Regions from separate parts of the Streptomyces sp. NPDC057697 genome, predicted to be linked through region 2. Evidence: riboswitches for the same ligand, from Rfam matches in the RefSeq annotation. Region 2 holds a riboswitch; each other region holds the start of a gene.
The links. Region 2 has a riboswitch for cyclic di-AMP ahead of ACFVFH_RS20510 (transglycosylase family protein). Riboswitches for the same ligand answer to the same signal wherever they lie in the genome.

Region 1 (5,508 bases), on a different contig from region 2:
TGCGGTACACCGCGTGAGAAGCGGCGTGAGCCGGCGTACGCACAGAGGCTCGCGAGGGCGCATGCACAGGGCAGATGAGTCCGCCCGCAGCCCGGTCGGGGCGATCGGCCGTGTCACCGTGCCGATTCCGCCGGGCGGGCCCGGCGAAGTGCTGGTGGCCGTACGGGGCGGGTCCGAGGCGTACACCGCGTGGTCGGCGACGTCGATCGACCGGGACGAGCGCGTCGTCGTCGTCGACTCGGTGTCGGCGCGGGGCGTGATCGTGGAGCGCCTGCCGCCCTGAGCGGCCCGAGCCGTCGAGGCGGCCGGAGTCGACGCGGCGGCCGGAGTCGTTACGTGCGGCCGGTGCGGCCGCACGTAACCACGGACCCAAGGAAGTGCGGCGGCCGTGGCGGCCGCACGTAAACCACGGACCTACGGAAGCAGTGACCTACGGCAGGAGCCTCCGATGTTCTTCTGGCACGTTCCCGCCCCCAACGAGGCGATGCTCATATCCGGTTCCAAGGGCCAGACCCTGGACACCCAGTTCCGGATCGTCACCGGGCACGGCAGCTTCGTGCTCCCGGTGAAGCAGAAGGCGCGCATGCTCTCCCTGGCGCTGCGCGAGGCGGAGATCACCGAGGACTGCGTGACGCAGCAGGGCATCCGTCTCAACGTCCGCGCCGTGGCCGTCTTCAAGGTCGGCGACGACGCCGTCTCCATCGCCAACGCGGCCCGCCGCTTCCTGACCGAGCAGGAACAGATGGAGGAACTCGTCGGGCGGATCTTCGCCGGACATCTGCGGTCCATCGTCGGCGGACTGACCGTGGAGCAGATCATCCGGGAGCGCAACCGGGTCTCCCAGGAGGTCATCGCGGGCAGCCACGGCGAGATGGAGAAGCTCGGCATCGTCGTGGACGCGCTCCAGATCCAGGAGATCGACGACGCCACCGGCTACATCAGGAACCTCGCCGCCCCGCACGCCGCCGCCGTCGCCAGTCAGGCCCGTATCGCCGAGGCCAAGGCCGACCAGGAGGCCAGTCAGCGCGAGCAGCAGGCCGCCGCGCTCAAGGCGGAGTACGAACGCGACACCGCGATCAAGCGGGCCGGGTTCCTCGCCGAGACCGAGCAGTACAACGCCCGCGCCGCCCAGGCCGGGCCGCTCGCCCAGGCCAAGGCCTCGCACGAGGTCATCGAGGAGCAGACCGCGCTGGCCGAACGACAGGCGGCGCTCGCCGCGCAACGGCTGGAGGCGGAGGTCCGGCGCCCGGCGGACGCCGAGGCGTACCGGCAGCGGACCCTGGCGGAGGCGGCCCGGGACCGGGTGAAGTTCGAGGCCGACGGCAACGCGTACACGGAGCGGGCCCTCGCCCAGGCGCAGGCCGACGCCAACAGCGCGCGCGCCGCCTCGCTGCGGGACGGCAACCAGGAGCTCATCGCGGCCAACCGCATCGTCGAGAACCTGCCCGCGCTCGCCGACGCGGCCGCCCGCGGCATGTCCGGGGCCGACCTCACCGTGCTCAACGGCACCAGCGGGGTCAACGAGATGGCGGCGGGCGTCGTCGGCCAGGGGCTGGCGATCCTGCACGCCCTGCAACAGGGGGTGAACCCGGTGAAGCAGCCGGCCGTCGACGGGAAGGCCGCGCCCGTTCCCCGCATCTCCGAGACGAATACGTCCTGATTGCGCCCATACGCTCCGTTCCGTCCCGGTCCGGGTGACGGCCCGGCAAACCGGAGTGGTCAAACGGGCGCCGGAGATGCCGTAGAGTTGTGTTCACCGACGCGGGGTGGAGCAGCTCGGTAGCTCGCTGGGCTCATAACCCAGAGGTCGCAGGTTCAAATCCTGTCCCCGCTACTGAAGGACCAGGCCCGGCACGCATACAGCGTGCCGGGCCTGATTCGTTTCCGTGCGCGGGCCCGCGCGGGTGCGTGAGCCCCGTCGCGGGTATCCCCCTTTTGGCGGACGAGGAGTCGCAGCTCCGTGCCGCTCCGGCGAGCCTGGGAGTGGGGCGCGGTACCGTCCGCAGCCGCGCGCGTACCGGGCAGGAGACCACAGGTGTGGAAGCGGGAGAGGCGGCGCGGCAGACATGCCGGGGGCGGTGCGCGTACCCGGAGCTTCGTGCGTACCCTCCCCGCCCTGATGATTCTCGGCGGGCTCGTGTTCGACTTCTTCACCCCGCAGACCTTCACCGCCATTCCGCTGTTCGTGGCCGCCCCGCTGATCGCCGCCCCGTTCTTCTCGCTCTCCAGCACCATCCGCACCGGGATCGCCTCGATGCTGGCCGTGATCGCGCTGCGGCTGTACAGCAATACGTTGCCGCAGGTCGTGCCGTTGATCGAGCTGCTCACGCTGGCCACCGTCTCGGTCCTCGCCGTGGTGATCAACGGGGTCGTGCGGCGCGGCAACGAGCAGCTGGCCTCCGCGAGATTCGTCGCGGAGACCGCCATGCGCGCGGTGCTGCCCCAGCCGTCCGACCGGATCGGCGGACTACAGGTAGCCGCGCGGTACGAGGCGGCGCAGGCGGACGAGTTCGTCGGCGGTGACCTCTTCGCCGTGGCGGACACCCCGCAGGGGGTGCGGCTGGTGGTCGGGGACGTGCGGGGCAAGGGGCTCGAAGCCGTGGAGACGGTGGCGGTGGTCATGGGGGCGTTCCGCGAGGCGGCCGAGCAGGAGCCCTCGCTGGAGGGGGTGGCCGGCCGGCTGGAGCGGGCGCTGGCGCGGGAGGAGGCGCGGCGGGGCGGGCTCGACGTCCTGGAGGGCTTCATCACCGCCGTGCTCGCCGAGATCCCGTCCGGGCTCTCCCGGGTGCGGATCGTCAACCGTGGTCACCCCGAACCGATCCTGCTCCACCCGGACGGGGCGCTGGAGGTGCTGAAGCCGTCCGTGCCGGCGCTGCCGCTGGGGATGGGGCTGGGGGCATGGCCGGAGCGGACGGACGAGTGGGACCTGCCGGCCGGGACGACGCTGCTGCTCTACACGGACGGGCTGTCCGAGGCGCGGAACGCCGAGGGGGTCTTCTACGATCCGGCGGCCCGGCTGCGCGGGCGGATCTTTCCGGGGCCCGAGGAGCTGCTGTCCGCGCTGACCGACGACGTACGGCTGCACACGGGCGGCGAGACGACCGACGACATGGCGCTGCTCGCGGTGGTACGTCCCGCCGCGGGGCAGCCGGACCGGCGCAGGACCGTACGGATCGTGGGCGCGGAGACGGTGGGAGGGGCGGGGTGAGAAGCGGGGCGAGAAGCGTGGCGAGGGGCGTGGCGAGGGGCGTGGCGAGGGGGCGGATGCGTGATGCCACCCTGTGTAGTCGAAAGGCGCCGCTCCGCATAACGTTTGACGCAACGTCAGAAACGGGGTAATGGCTGAGGTGCGGTCAACTCGTCCGATTCCACCCGCTTGTGTCCCGTAAAGTCCAGGCCAAAGACGTGAACGATCAGTGGGAACAGCTTGGAATAGGACGCCGGTGTCTATTAACGTTCGATAACGCAGCGCGGTCGTCCCAGCCGTCGTCAAGGGCGGCACCGTGCGCGAGCGCCGAATTCCGCAAGGGAACCGGGGAACCACCTACATTGGGGTGAATCGGACACCTGTGTCTCGTGAGAGACGGAGGGGCCCGTAGGAGACCTTCCTGCTCCGAACCCGTCAGCTAACCCGGTAGGCGAGAAGGAAGGAAAGGAGTGCGCCCCCGTGGCGTCCAACAAGCCTGCCCCCGAGGCCCCGTCCCGGTTCCAACCCGACTACGGCAGCGGTCACGGCGCCGACTACGGCACCCGTCCCGACGCCGGTTACGGCGCCGGTTACGGCGCCGAATTCGCACCCACCGGTCCCGCCACGGCTTTCGTCCCCACCGGTCCGGCTACGGCGTTCGTGCCCACCGGTCCGGCGACGGCGTTCGGAACCGACTACGGCACGGGGCACGGCACCGAGCCGGGCGGTGACTTCACCGGCGGATTGAACGGCGGGTTGAACGGCGGATCGGCCGTCGGAACCACCGGAGACTTCGGCGGCGAGCCCGGTCGCGAGTTCGCCGGGGAGTTCGGTGGCGAGTTCGGTGGCGACCTCCGCGCCGAGGCCAACTCCGGTGAGTCCGAGCGTGGTTGGGACGAGTGGAACCCCACCGAGGAGACCGTCCGCCCGGTGCGCGGCAGACACCGCGTCGCCAAGCAGCGCAACGGTCTCGCCCGCAGCTCCACCGTGCTCGGCGTCGGCGTCATAGCGGCGGTCGGCGCGGGCGGCATGGCCACCGCGGCGGGCAAGCCGCCGGTCTCCATCTCGGTGCCCGACTCCATCAAGGACAACCTCCCCGACGCCAAGTCCCTGCCCGGTGTGGGCGCCCTGTTCTCCGACGGGTCCGAGGCCGACAAGACCGCGGTCACGGCCGCCTCCGCCCCGCTCACCACCGCCGGCATCACCACCGCCGAGGCGGAGCAGGGGGCGACGGACGCGGGCGAGGCGCTCCGCGCCCGCATCCTCCAGCAGGCCGAGCAGCAGCAGGACGCCGCCGACGCCGAGGCCAAGGCCGCCCAGGAGAAGGAAGCCTCCGAGAAGGCCGCCGCCGAGGCCAAGAAGCAGCAGGACGAGGCGGAGGCCAAGGCCGAGGCCGAGAAGAAGAAGGCGGAGGAGGAGGCCAAGAAGAAGGCGGAGGCCCTGCGGCTCGCCAAGCTCGCCGCCAGCTACGCCATCCCGACCTCCTCGTACACGATCACCTCGACGTTCGGCGAAGCCGGTTCGATGTGGTCCTCCGGCCACCACACCGGCCTCGACTTCGCGGCTCCGACCGGTACCCCGATCAAGGCGATCCACAGCGGCACGGTCAAGTCGGCCGGCTGGTCCGGCGCGTACGGCTACCGCACGGTGCTGGAGCTCGACGACGGTACGGAGCTGTGGTTCTGCCACCAGTCCTCGATCGGCGTCGGCGTCGGCCAGAAGGTCAGCACCGGTGAGACCATCGGCCGGGTCGGCGCGACCGGCAATGTGACCGGGCCGCACCTCCACCTGGAGGTCCACACCGCCGGCGGTACGGGCATCGACCCGATGGCCTGGCTCCGCGGCAAGGGCCTCAACCCCTGAGACGACCCCCTGGAACGGCGACCGCCCACCCGTGAGGTGCGCCGGTCAGCCCCCGATGAACCCCGGCAGCCCTGACGCTCACCCCCCGACGTCAGGGCTGCCGGTCCGTCGTGGCGGAACAGTGGCGGAACAGCGGAACAGTGGCGGAACAGCGGAACAGTGGTGGAACAGCGGATCCGGCGGTGGAACAGCGGACCCGGCGGTGGAATAGCGGGCCCGGCGCGGGACGTTGATCCACTCATGACTTCTCTTCGTAAGCTGGGCTCCTCGGACCTTCAGGTCTTCCCGCTCGCCCTCGGCGGCAACGTCTTCGGCTGGACCGCCGACGAGGCGCAGTCGTTCGCCGTCCTGGACGCCTACGTCGAGGCCGGAGGCAACTTCGTCGACACCGCCGACGGCTACTCCGCCTGGGTGCAGGGCAACGAGGGCGGGGAGTCGGAGACGGTCATCGGCAAGTG
Region 2 (5,508 bases):
ACGCCATCGAGGAGGCGTACGAGCTCGTCGAGGCGATCGAGGACGGCGACCGCGACGAGCTGCGCGAGGAACTCGGCGACGTGCTCCTCCAGGTCGTCTTCCACGCCCGGATCGCCGAGGAGGCCGAGGAGGAGCCCTTCTCCGTCGACGACGTGGCCGCGACCCTCGTCGAGAAGCTGATCCACCGCCACCCGCACGTCTTCGGCGACGAGAGCGCCGAGACCCCGGAGGACGTGCACGCGCACTGGCTGCGGACCAAGGCCGTCGAGAAGCAGCGCGACTCGGTGACCGACGGGGTCCCGCTCGGCCAGCCCGGCCTGGCCCTGGCGGCGAAGCTGGCCGGCCGGGTCCGTACCGCCGGGCTCGACGTGCCGCTCCCCAGTGGTGAAGGCATCGGCTACGAACTCCTCGCCCTCGCGGTGCGCGCGGAAGAGGACGGCATCGACCCCGAGGCCGCCCTGCGGGCCGCGGGCCGCGCCTACCGTGACGCCATCAGGGCGGCGGAGGGCAACGCGTAGGCCCTCTCGTCCGACTCGTGCCGGGCTCGCGCGCCCCGGCGCCGCACCTCGCCGCGTCGTCGTCGGCCACCGGGGCGGTGCACCGACGGCCAGGAGAGCCACGCACAAGCGGCGGGTGGCGACGAGGGTCACGTACAAGGCGGTGAGCGGTGCCGTGGGCCACGTGCAAGGTGGCGGGTGGCGCCGAGGGGCGTGCGGCGCCGAGGGGTACGTGCAAGGTGGCGAGCGGCCCGGAGGGCGCCGGAGTGCGCCCCGGGGCAGCGGATAACGTCGGGGGGTGAACCGCAGCCCCGCCGACCAGCCCGCCGACCGCCCCACCGCCTGCCCCGCGGACCAGCCCGCCGACCGCCCCACCGCCTGCCCCGCGGACCAGCCCGCCGACGGCTCCGCCGCGTGCCCCGTGGACCAGCCCGCCGACCGCCCCGCAGAGCAGCCCGCCGACGGCTCCGCCGCGTGCCCCGCAGACCAGCCCGCCGACCGCCCCGCGGACCAGCCCGTCGACGGCCCCGCCGACCAGCCCGCCGACCGCCCCGCCGCCTGCCCCGCAGACCAGCCCGCCGACGGCTCCGCCGACCGCCCCGCGGACAGCCCCGTGGACCAGCCCACCCCCTGCCCCGTGGACCAGCCCCCCGCCTGCCCCGTCGACGTGCCCGAACTCTTCACCTGGGAGTTCGCCACCGACCCGTATCCGGCGTACGCCTGGCTGCGCGAGCACAGTCCCGTGCACCGGACCGCGCTGCCCAGCGGGGTCGAGGCATGGCTCGTGACCCGGTACACCGACGCGCGGCAGGCGCTCGCCGACGCCCGGCTCTCCAAGAACCCGGCGCACCACGCCGAGCCCGCGCACGCCAAGGGGAAGACGGGCATCCCGGGCGAGCGCAAGGCCGAGCTGATGACGCATCTACTGAACATCGACCCGCCGGACCACACCCGGCTGCGCCGCCTCGTCTCCAAGGCGTTCACCCCGCGCCGGGTCGCCGAGTTCGCGCCGCGCGTGCAGGAACTGACGGACCGCCTCATCGACCGCTTCGTCGCGGAGGGGAAGGCGGACCTCATCCACGACTTCGCCTTCCCGCTCCCCATCTACGCCATCTGCGATCTGCTCGGCGTCCCGCCCGAGGACCAGGACGACTTCCGGGACTGGGCGGGCATGATGATCCGCCACGGCGGCGGCCCGCGCGGCGGGGTCGCCAGGTCGGTGAAGAAGATGCGCGGCTACCTGGCCGAACTGATCCACCGGAAGCGGGAGAACCCGGGGGACGACCTGATCTCGGGGCTGATCCGGTCCAGCGACCACGGGGAGCACCTCACCGAGAACGAGGCCGCGGCCATGGCCTTCATCCTGCTCTTCGCCGGATTCGAGACCACGGTCAACCTCATCGGCAACGGCGTCCACACCCTGCTGCGCGACCCCGGGCAGCGCGAACGGCTCCAGCTCTCCCTCGACGCGGGGGAGAGCGGACTGCTGGAGACCGGGATCGAGGAACTGCTGCGGTACGACGGACCGGTGGAACTGGCCACCTGGCGGTTCGCCACCGAGCCGCTGACACTCGGCGGACAGCACATCGCGGCCGGGGACCCCGTGCTCGTGGTGCTCGCCGCGGCCGACCGCGATCCGGCGCGCTTCGAGGACCCCGACACGCTCGACCTCGCCCGGCGTGACAATCAGCACCTCGGATACGGGCACGGCATCCACTACTGCCTGGGAGCGCCGCTCGCCCGACTGGAGGGACAGACCGCGCTCGCCACGCTCCTGACCCGCCTTCCGGACCTGCGGCTTGCGGTGGAACCTACCGATTTGCGGTGGCGCGGCGGGCTCATCATGCGTGGACTTCGCACGCTCCCCGTGGAGTTCACGCCGGGGCTCACGACCACCGGAAATGACGCCTCGTCAACTCTGTGACTTTCACGTGATCTGTGCTGCATCGACTTGTGACGCGCGTTCGAGTCCCGCTAGGTTCACCGTTCGACTCACCAGTCACATGTCAGTCACACGGAAGGCAACCCCATGGGCTCCGCGAACGGCAGACACCGTCGCCCCCGTCAGGCACCCGCCATCGTCGTCGCCGCGGGTGTGACCGGATCGGCGATCGCCATCCCGCTGCTCGGCGCCTCCGGCGCGCACGCGGCCGACGCCACGACCTGGGACCGGGTGGCCGAGTGCGAGAGCGGCGGTGCGTGGAGCGCCGACTTCGGGAACGGCTCCTACGGCGGCCTCCAGCTCTCGCCGCAGACCTGGAAGGCCTACGGCGGTGAGGCGTACGCGGAGCGCGCCGACCTCGCCAGCCGGGCACAGCAGATAGCGGTGGCCGAGAAGGTCCTGGACGACCAGGGTCCGAAGGCGTGGCCCAGCTGTGCGGTCATCTCCGGCCTCGCGGCGGACGGGACGCTGCCGGGGGTCGACCCGGGCTCGGTGCCCGCCGACGACCCGTCCGGGAGCACGAAGCCGGCTGACGACACGTCGGCGGACCCGTCCGACGACACCACACCGGCCCCCGACGCCTCGGACGGTCCGGACGCCGTGGAGGGCGAGGAGGGCTCGGACGGGCCCGCCAAGCCGTCGGAGAAGACCTCGCCGTCCTCGAAGACCCCGTCGACCACCCCGTCCTCGAAGACTCCCTCCGAGGCGCCCCGCGACACGTCCGGCCCAAAGGACTCGTCCAGTGGGGTGGGCGGCAAGCACCGGGGCACGCCGGCCCCCGAGGGGAGCGACGGCACGGACGGCGGCCGCGAGTCGGGTCGCCACGCCTCCCGCGGCGGCGACACGCGCGACACGGCCGAGCCGACGGCTGAAGACGGCACGTACACCGTTCGGCCCGGCGACAACCTCTGGGCGATTGCTGATGCACAGAAGGTTCCCGGCGGCTGGCCCGCGCTCTATGAGGCCAACAAGGAGGCCGTGGGTGCCGACCCGGACCTCATTCTTCCTGGCCAGAGCCTCGATCTCGACATGAAGGACCAGTGAGGGCAGTCTGATAATCGCCTAAAGGTGCCCCGAAAATCGGGGCAGTTCAGGGACCTATGTCCGCTTATGCGTAAGTGAGACATGGGTCTCTTTGCGTCAACTGGCGTGTCGCGCCCGGGAGGCCCTTCCGTATCGCGTCCCACCTGCGGAAACATCAGATCGTCAGATGCAAGTACGGGCTGATTGTCCGATGTGTCCATCTTTGAATGTGAGGGTTGCGTATGTTTACGGTCGGAACCGCTCGCACCGCGGGCCCCGTCGACCGTCACGCCGAATCCTGCCGTCGGTCGAAGGGAACAGACGCGTAAAGCGCCGTAGGCAGGAGCGGGGGACCCAGGTAAGCGCCGGGCCCGATCGTCGAGAGACGCATCAGGACCGGCTTGGGGTGAAGTCGCGTGCTAGGACGTGCGACCGGGCAACTCACTTGGCCCGAACCCGACAGCTCACCTCGTAGGCGTCGGTGAGGAGAAGTTCCATGCTGCTTTCCAGCAAGGGCAAGCACCGCCGCCCGTCCAAGGCCGTCCGCATCGCCACGCTCGCCGGTGTCGCCGGTGCCGCGGTCGCCGTGCCCCTGATGGGCGCGACCAACGCCTCCGCCGCCTCCGTCGCCACCTGGGACGCCGTCGCCCAGTGCGAGTCCGGTGGCAACTGGTCCATCAACACCGGCAACGGCTACTACGGCGGTCTGCAGTTCTCGCAGTCCAGCTGGGCCGCCGCCGGCGGTACGCAGTACGCCCCCCGCGCCGACCTGGCCACCAAGGCCCAGCAGATCGCCACCGCCGAGCGCCTCCTCGACATGCAGGGCCCCGGTGCCTGGGGCTGCGCCGGCGCCGGCAACCTGACCAACGACGGCGTCGACCCGGGCGTCGACACCGGCTCCTCCTCTTCCTCCTCGAACTCCTCCGCGAGCTCCGGCGCCTCCGAGCAGCAGAGCGCCCCGGCCGCCCCGAAGAAGCAGGCCCAGCCGAAGCCGGCCGAGCGCACCGAGGCCCCCGCCGCCTCCCGCTCGGACCGCTCCGACGCCCCGCGCGCCGAGTCGAAGAAGACCGTCACCACCCCGACCGGCGAGAAGGTCAAGAAGGGCGACGGCGAGTACAAGGTCGTCTCCGGCGACTCCCTGAGCAAGATCGCCGCCGACCACAAGGTCGAGGGCGGCTGGCAGCAGCTGTTCGAGCTGAACAAGGACATCGTCAAGAACGCCGACCTGATCTACCCGGGTCAGCAGCTGCACCTGACGAAGTAGTCGCGGCTCCCTCCTCCCCGAGCACCCCGGCCCGGCGCGCGTTCCCCCCATGCGCGCCGGGCCGGGGTTCCGGCGTCTTCGCTCGGGGGAGCGCCCGAGTGTTCACTTGTTGTAGTTACTGACCGGTAAATTTCTGGCCGTTTGTCTGGCTATGTCTGCGCTCGGGCCCTTTTTCGTCCCAGGGGTCGGGCGGTCGTCGGGCTCAGCGGGCCGGGCCGGTTAGGCTCTTGTCGCAAGGCCAAAGCGACCCTGCACAAACAGCGTCATATCCCAGAAGGAGATGCCTCGTGCCGTCCATCGACGTCGTCGTAGCCCGGGAAATCCTCGACTCCCGCGGAAACCCCACGGTCGAGGTCGAGGTCGGCCTCGACGACGGCAGCACGGGCCGTGCTGCTGTTCCGTCCGGCGCCTCCACCGGTGCGTTCGAGGCCATCGAGCTTCGCGACGGTGACCCCAACCGCTACCAGGGCAAGGGCGTCGAGAAGGCCGTCCTGGCCGTGATCGAGCAGATCGGCCCGGAGCTCGTCGGCTACGACGCCACCGAGCAGCGGCTCATCGACCAGGCGATGTTCGACCTGGACGCCACCGAGAACAAGGGCTCGCTCGGCGCCAACGCCATCCTCGGCGTCTCGCTGGCCGTCGCCCACGCCGCCTCCGAGGCCTCGGACCTGCCGCTCTTCCGCTACCTCGGCGGCCCGAACGCGCACCTGCTGCCCGTTCCGATGATGAACATCCTCAACGGCGGCTCGCACGCCGACTCCAACGTGGACATCCAGGAGTTC
Region 3 (5,508 bases), on a different contig from region 2:
CGATCTTGCCGCGCAGATGGCGCAGCACGGGAATGCCACGGGTGTCGAAGCCGGTGGTGACCATGACCGTGCCGACCGCTTCGGTCAGCTCCGCGACCGCGCGCTCGAAGCGCTCGGCCACGTCGTCGGGGTCGGTGCCCGGCCGGATGATGTCGTTGCCGCCCGCGCAGAAGCTCACCAGGTCGGGTGCGAGCTCCTTGGCGCGCGGCACCTGTTCCTCGACGATCTGGTCGAGGAGGCGTCCGCGTACGGCGAGATTGGCGTACCTGAAATTCCCGTGCGCGGAAGCTTCGGCACCCGCTTCGGCGCCGGGGTCCGGGAGCTGGTCGGCGAGGAGTACTGCGAAACGGTCGGCCCAGCCGACGAAGGTACCGTCCGGGCCGGGGTCGCCGACCCCCTCGGTGAAGCTGTCGCCAATCGCCGCGTACGACCCGATGACGCCCTGTCGGTTGATGACGCCACGTTGGTTTTTTCTCGAATCGTCTGCCACAAACGCTTATCCTGCACTGCCGAATGTGACCTACGCGACCGTAATAAGGGGTTGACGGGTGGTGACATAGACCACCCGGTCAGGTTTTGGTAAAGGGGGAATAAGCAGAAGGGGCGGTGCGCCGCCGCGCACCGCCCCTTTCCGGGTTGCTCAGGTCATGCCGTGTCGCTCAGCTGCCCGGCCGTCCGGCTCAGACGTAGATGCCGTGCGAGGCCAGGAAGGCGATCGGGTCGATGTCCGAGCCGTAGTCCGGGCCGGTGCGGACCTCGAAGTGCAGGTGCGGTCCGGTGGCGTTGCCGGTGGCGCCGGAGAGGCCGATCTGCTGGCCGGCGCCCACGGTCTGACCCGTCGAGACCGAGACGGAGGACAGGTGGCCGTACTGCGAGTAGTGGCCGTCGGCGTGCTTGACGACGACCTGGTTGCCGTACGCGCCGCCCCAGCCGGCCGCGACGACGGTGCCGGAGGTGATGGACTTCACGCTGGTGCCGGTGGAGACGGGGAAGTCGATCCCGGTGTGGCTGCCGCTGGACCAGTTGGAGCCGGAGGCGCGGTAGTTGGTGGTGTGGTTGCCGGGGACCGGGTGGACGTAGCCGGAGCCGTTGCTCTGGGCGGCGGGGGCCTCGGCCGGGGCCTTGGGCTGAGCGGCGGGCGCAGACTGGGTCGCGGCGGACTTCTCGACGGCCGCCGAGGGCGCCTTCGACGGGAGGGCGGAGCCGGTGCCGGCGCCGGTGGGCGCGGCAGCGGCGGCGGTCGCTCCGGCGCCGAGGGTCAGCTTCATGCCCGGGAAGATCAGGCTGGGGTTCTCGCCGACGACCTTGCGGTTGTCCTGGTACAGCTGCTGCCAGCCGCCCTTGATCTTGTGCTCGGCGGCGATCTTGGACAGGTAGTCGCCGGAGACGACGGAGTACGTCGTGGGGGCGGCCTGCTTCTGGGCGACCGGCTCGGCGTGCGTGACGGCGGCCGACCGGGGAGCGGCGGCCGGGGCGGCCTGCTCCGCGGCGTGGGCACCCGTGGCGCCGAGCAGCGGCAGCGCGAGGACGGCGCCACCGGCGCCTGCCGCGGCGACGCCGCGGGCGATGGGGCCGAAGTTCGGACGGCGGTGCTTACCCGATATGGGCATGGCGTTTTTCCTCTCCGGCGCCTGCGAGGTGAGCTGTCGGGTTCGGGCTGGAGATGCCCGGCCGCGTCGAGCGCGACTTCACCCCTAGCCGTCCGGAATTCTCCGGCCGGCGGCTTACCTGGTTCCCCCGCTCCTGCCACGCGATGAGTGGATGTGAATTCCGGACGGCGGCAGGATTAGGCGGTCCGTCCGGATTGACGGTGACCGTAAGCGAGCCGGGACGACGAGAACAAGCCACAGGTTCCACGCCGGGATTCCGCGCCGGGAAATCGGCACGGAATCCCGGTCACACTCCGTGGATTAAGGATCTTGGCATTCCGCACCGCGCACGGAATGCCCGACTCGCCCGTCACCACACACGGTCACGGATATGATCCCGCTCACGAGGCGGTGATGATCTCCCGCACAATCAGGCCATGTTCGGGCAAAAGCCTGTATTACGGACAGACCCCGTCGCTCACGTCCGCCGGAACCTCAGCACCCCCGCGTCGAGATCGCCCCGGAGTCCGGTGTGCAGCCCCTGGTGCAGCAGCACCGAGCCGTGGTGCACCGCCCCCGTGTCCAGGCAGGTGTACGTCGCTTCGGGGTCGAGCCCCCGCAGCCGCAGGGCCGGGGGCCGCTCCCCGTACCGCTGCGCCTCCAGCCACATCAGGACCACGGTCTCCTCCCCGTGGACGTACTGGACCGCGCTGAGGCCGCCGCGCGGCTCGCGCAGCCGGTACAGCGCGCCGTACTGCACGACCGGCCGGATCTCCTTGTAGAGCTCCACCCAGGTCCGGGCCTCGGCCAGTTCCTCCTCGCTCCATTCGGCGAGGTCGCCGCCGACCCCGAGCACCCCGGCCATGGCGCTCACGAAACGGAACCGCAGCGAGCTGACCCTCCCGTTGAGCTGGTGGTTGGGGCTGTCGGTGACCCAGGCGGCCATCACCCGCGCCGGATGGATGTGCCCGAAGCCCTCCTGGATGGCGAGACGGTCGAGCGGGTCGGTGTTGTCGGAGGTCCACACCTGGTCCGTACGGGACAGGATTCCCAGGTCGACCCGGCCGCCGCCGCCCGAGCAGGACTCGAACGCGACCGCGGGGTGCGCGGCCCTGAGCCGGTCGATCAGCGCGTAGAGGGCGTTCACGTGCTCGATCCAGATCTTCTGCGGGTACTCCTCGCCCGGCCAGCCCGCGTCGGTGAAGCAGCGGTTGAAATCCCATTTCACATAGTCGACGGGCGTACCGGAGAGCAGGGCGTCCAGCTGCTGCCAGAGGTATTCCTGCACATCGGGGCGGGCCAGATTGAGCACCAGCTGGTTGCGGTACTCGGTGCGCGTCCGCCCGGGGAAGTGCTGCACCCAGTCGGGGTGCGCCCGGTAGAGATCGCTGTCGGCATTGACCATTTCCGGTTCGACCCAGATTCCGAACCGCATGCCGAGCCCGTGCACCTCGTCGGCGAGCGGCTTCAGCCCGCCGGGGAAGCGGTCCGGATTGGCCGTCCAGTCGCCCAGCCCGGCGTGGTCACTGGTCCGCTGTCCGAACCACGCGTCGTCCACGACGAACAGCTCGACGCCCATCGCCGCGGCGCGCCGGGCCAGGGCGCGCTGCTGGTCGAGCGAGATGTCGAAGCCCGTCGCCTCCCAGGAGTTGTAGAGCACCGGGCGGGGCACCTCGGCGTCCGGGATCACATGGGCCAGCTGCCAGGCGTGCCAGGCGCGGCTCGCCCCGCCGAACCCCTGCCCGCTCCACAGCCCGGCGAACACCGGCGTGGTGTAGGACTCCCCCGGCGCGAGCCGCAGCAGCCCGGAGTCGTCGTATCCGGCGCCGCCGGTGATCTGTACGAGCCCGTCGGGCAGCCGTTGCACGGAGATCCGCCACGACCCGGACCAGCCGAGCGCACAGCCGTACACCTCGCCGCTCTCCTCGGTCGCCGTGCCGTCGGCGTCCAGCGCGACCCACGGCAGGTACTGGTGGCCGGTGTGGCCGCGGCGGCTGGAGACGACGCTCTCGCCGTGCATCAGCTCAGCCCGCTCCAGCCGCGACTCCGCCGCCCAGCGCCCGTGCAGCCGGCTGAGCCGCCAGCCGTCGCGGGCGGGCAGCGTCCAGGCGGCCGCGTCGGCGCGCAGCAGTTCCAGCGGCGGGCCGTCCGGTCCGGCGTGGGCGACGGTGGCCCGGCGCTCCACGACGTCGGAGCCGTCCCGCATCCGGTAGTGCAGGGTGAGGGCGAGCCGGTGCACGGAGTCGGTGAAGCCGAGCCGCAGTTCGTCCCCGTCCACCTCGGCGGCCTCGAAGGCCCATTCGGTGCCGCGGACCTGCGGGGTGCGCACCGAGAGCGCCGGGCGGACGAACCGGGGGCCGCCCTCCACCGGATACTCCTCCCGGCCGTCGAGCGGGGACTCGAAGGCCCGGAAGGGCAGCTCCGGCGCCGCGGCCAGGGCTTCGGCGGCCGCGAGGGAGATCCTCGGCCCCCAGTGCAGATGGACCAGTTCGTCCTGGTCGGTGAGTCGCAGTGCGTAGCTGCTGCTCGCGCCGGTGAGCAGCCAGATACGGCCGGTGGTGCCCGTCTCGATCATCGCATCCCCACATTTCAACAGTTCCGCACATCATCGACCATGCCTGGGGTGCGGGCAACGGGCCCGGACGGAATTCACCGGGCGGATCCGCCTCGGGAGAACCGGAGTTAGCCCGGGTATCGACAGGGCGGAACCGAGATGATTGCCTGAGGAATCGATGTCGTATCGTCGCCGAAGTGGCCTCGCGGACGACCCGCGTCGGCACCAGATCCTCCAGGAGTCACCGTGACGCAGCACGTGCCGCAGGTCCCGTCGGCGGAACCCGAACTGGCGGGTGTCCTCAACTTCCGCGACGTGGGCGGGCTGCCCACCGGGGACGGCCGGCGGGTGCGGTACGGACGGCTCTTCCGCAGCGGCCACCTCGCGCGCGCCACGGCCGAGGACGCCTCGTTCCTCCACGGTCTCGGCCTGCACACGGTCTTCGACTTCCGCAGCGCCGCCGACCGCCGGCTGGACGGCCTGGACGTGGAGCTGCCCGGCGTGCGGAACATCAACATCCCGCTCTCCGACCCGGCCGACGGTGCGGAGTTCTGGCACATGGTCCGCCACGGCGACGTCGAGCAGCTGCACGCGGTCCTGGGCGACGGCAAGGGGGCGAACCGGATGATCGCCTCGTACCGCTCGATCATCCGGGACCGCACCGCCGAGCACAGCCGGGTCCTGCACGCCCTGGCCGAGGACAGCGTGCCCGCCCTGCTGCACTGCGCGGCGGGCAAGGACCGGGCCGGTGTGTCGATCGCGGTGGCGCTGCTCGCCGTGGGCGTCGAGCGCGACGCCATCGAGGCCGACTACCTCAAGTCCAACGACGCGCACCGCCGCTACAAGGTGCGGCGCGGCGACGCCTCGGAACTGGTCATGCCGGCCGAGGTGGCGGCGCTGCTGAACCCGCTCTTCGGCGCCCACGCCGACTATCTGACCGCGGCGTTCGCCACCATCGACGAGGTCTGGGGCGGCACGGAGCGCTACTTCTCCGAGGGTCTGGGGCTCGCCCCCGAGACCCGCGAGCGGCTGCGCGACCGGCTCCTCGACGAGGTGTAGCCGGAGCCGCCCGCCGCGGTCAGCCCTTGCCGGCCACCGCGAAGAGCAGGTAGAGGAAGGCCGCGAAGATGTGCCCGGCGATGAGATAGGCGAACAGCCTGATCACCACGCCACGCGGGAACTTCCGCTCCTGGGCCTCGTAGTTCTTCCTGGATCCGAGCGGGTCGAAGTTCTCTGAATCGGACATGACGGTCCTCTCTGGCGACCGGGGCAACCGGTCTCAGCGACGGTGGATCCCGCTGCCGAGACACAGCTCGGCGGCGGGGCTCTGCAGGAGGGTGTGGACGAAGAGCAGCTCGGCGCCGT

Region 1: it holds a riboswitch for cyclic di-AMP, as region 2 does, so the genes downstream of both, ACFVFH_RS09905 (M23 family metallopeptidase) here and ACFVFH_RS20510 (transglycosylase family protein) in region 2, are expected to answer to the same signal.
Region 3: it holds a riboswitch for cyclic di-AMP, as region 2 does, so the genes downstream of both, ACFVFH_RS32005 (peptidoglycan DD-metalloendopeptidase family protein) here and ACFVFH_RS20510 (transglycosylase family protein) in region 2, are expected to answer to the same signal.

Annotation. Positions count from the first base shown of each region.
Region 1 covers NZ_JBHVJA010000003.1:25,436-30,943, reverse strand. The annotation lists gene ACFVFH_RS09925 (hypothetical protein) at 62-283, shown strand; gene ACFVFH_RS09920 (SPFH domain-containing protein) at 449-1,660, shown strand; tRNA gene ACFVFH_RS09915 (tRNA-Met) at 1,761-1,834, shown strand; gene ACFVFH_RS09910 (PP2C family protein-serine/threonine phosphatase) at 2,036-3,208, shown strand; cyclic di-AMP (ydaO/yuaA leader) riboswitch at 3,503-3,656, shown strand; gene ACFVFH_RS09905 (M23 family metallopeptidase) at 3,944-5,050, shown strand; gene ACFVFH_RS09900 (aldo/keto reductase) at 5,291-5,508, shown strand, end outside.
Region 2 covers NZ_JBHVJA010000007.1:266,696-272,203, forward strand. The annotation lists gene ACFVFH_RS20495 (nucleoside triphosphate pyrophosphohydrolase) at 1-518, shown strand, start outside; gene ACFVFH_RS20500 (cytochrome P450) at 1,135-2,421, shown strand; gene ACFVFH_RS20505 (transglycosylase family protein) at 2,527-3,483, shown strand; cyclic di-AMP (ydaO/yuaA leader) riboswitch at 3,784-3,955, shown strand; gene ACFVFH_RS20510 (transglycosylase family protein) at 3,959-4,726, shown strand; gene eno (phosphopyruvate hydratase) at 5,014-5,508, shown strand, end outside.
Region 3 covers NZ_JBHVJA010000017.1:4,055-9,562, reverse strand. The annotation lists gene ACFVFH_RS32010 (SGNH/GDSL hydrolase family protein) at 1-490, opposite strand, end outside; gene ACFVFH_RS32005 (peptidoglycan DD-metalloendopeptidase family protein) at 681-1,610, opposite strand; cyclic di-AMP (ydaO/yuaA leader) riboswitch at 1,614-1,770, opposite strand; gene ACFVFH_RS32000 (alpha-galactosidase) at 2,068-4,164, opposite strand; gene ACFVFH_RS31995 (tyrosine-protein phosphatase) at 4,390-5,202, shown strand; gene ACFVFH_RS31990 (DUF6126 family protein) at 5,222-5,389, opposite strand; gene ACFVFH_RS31985 (helix-turn-helix domain-containing protein) at 5,423-5,508, opposite strand, start outside.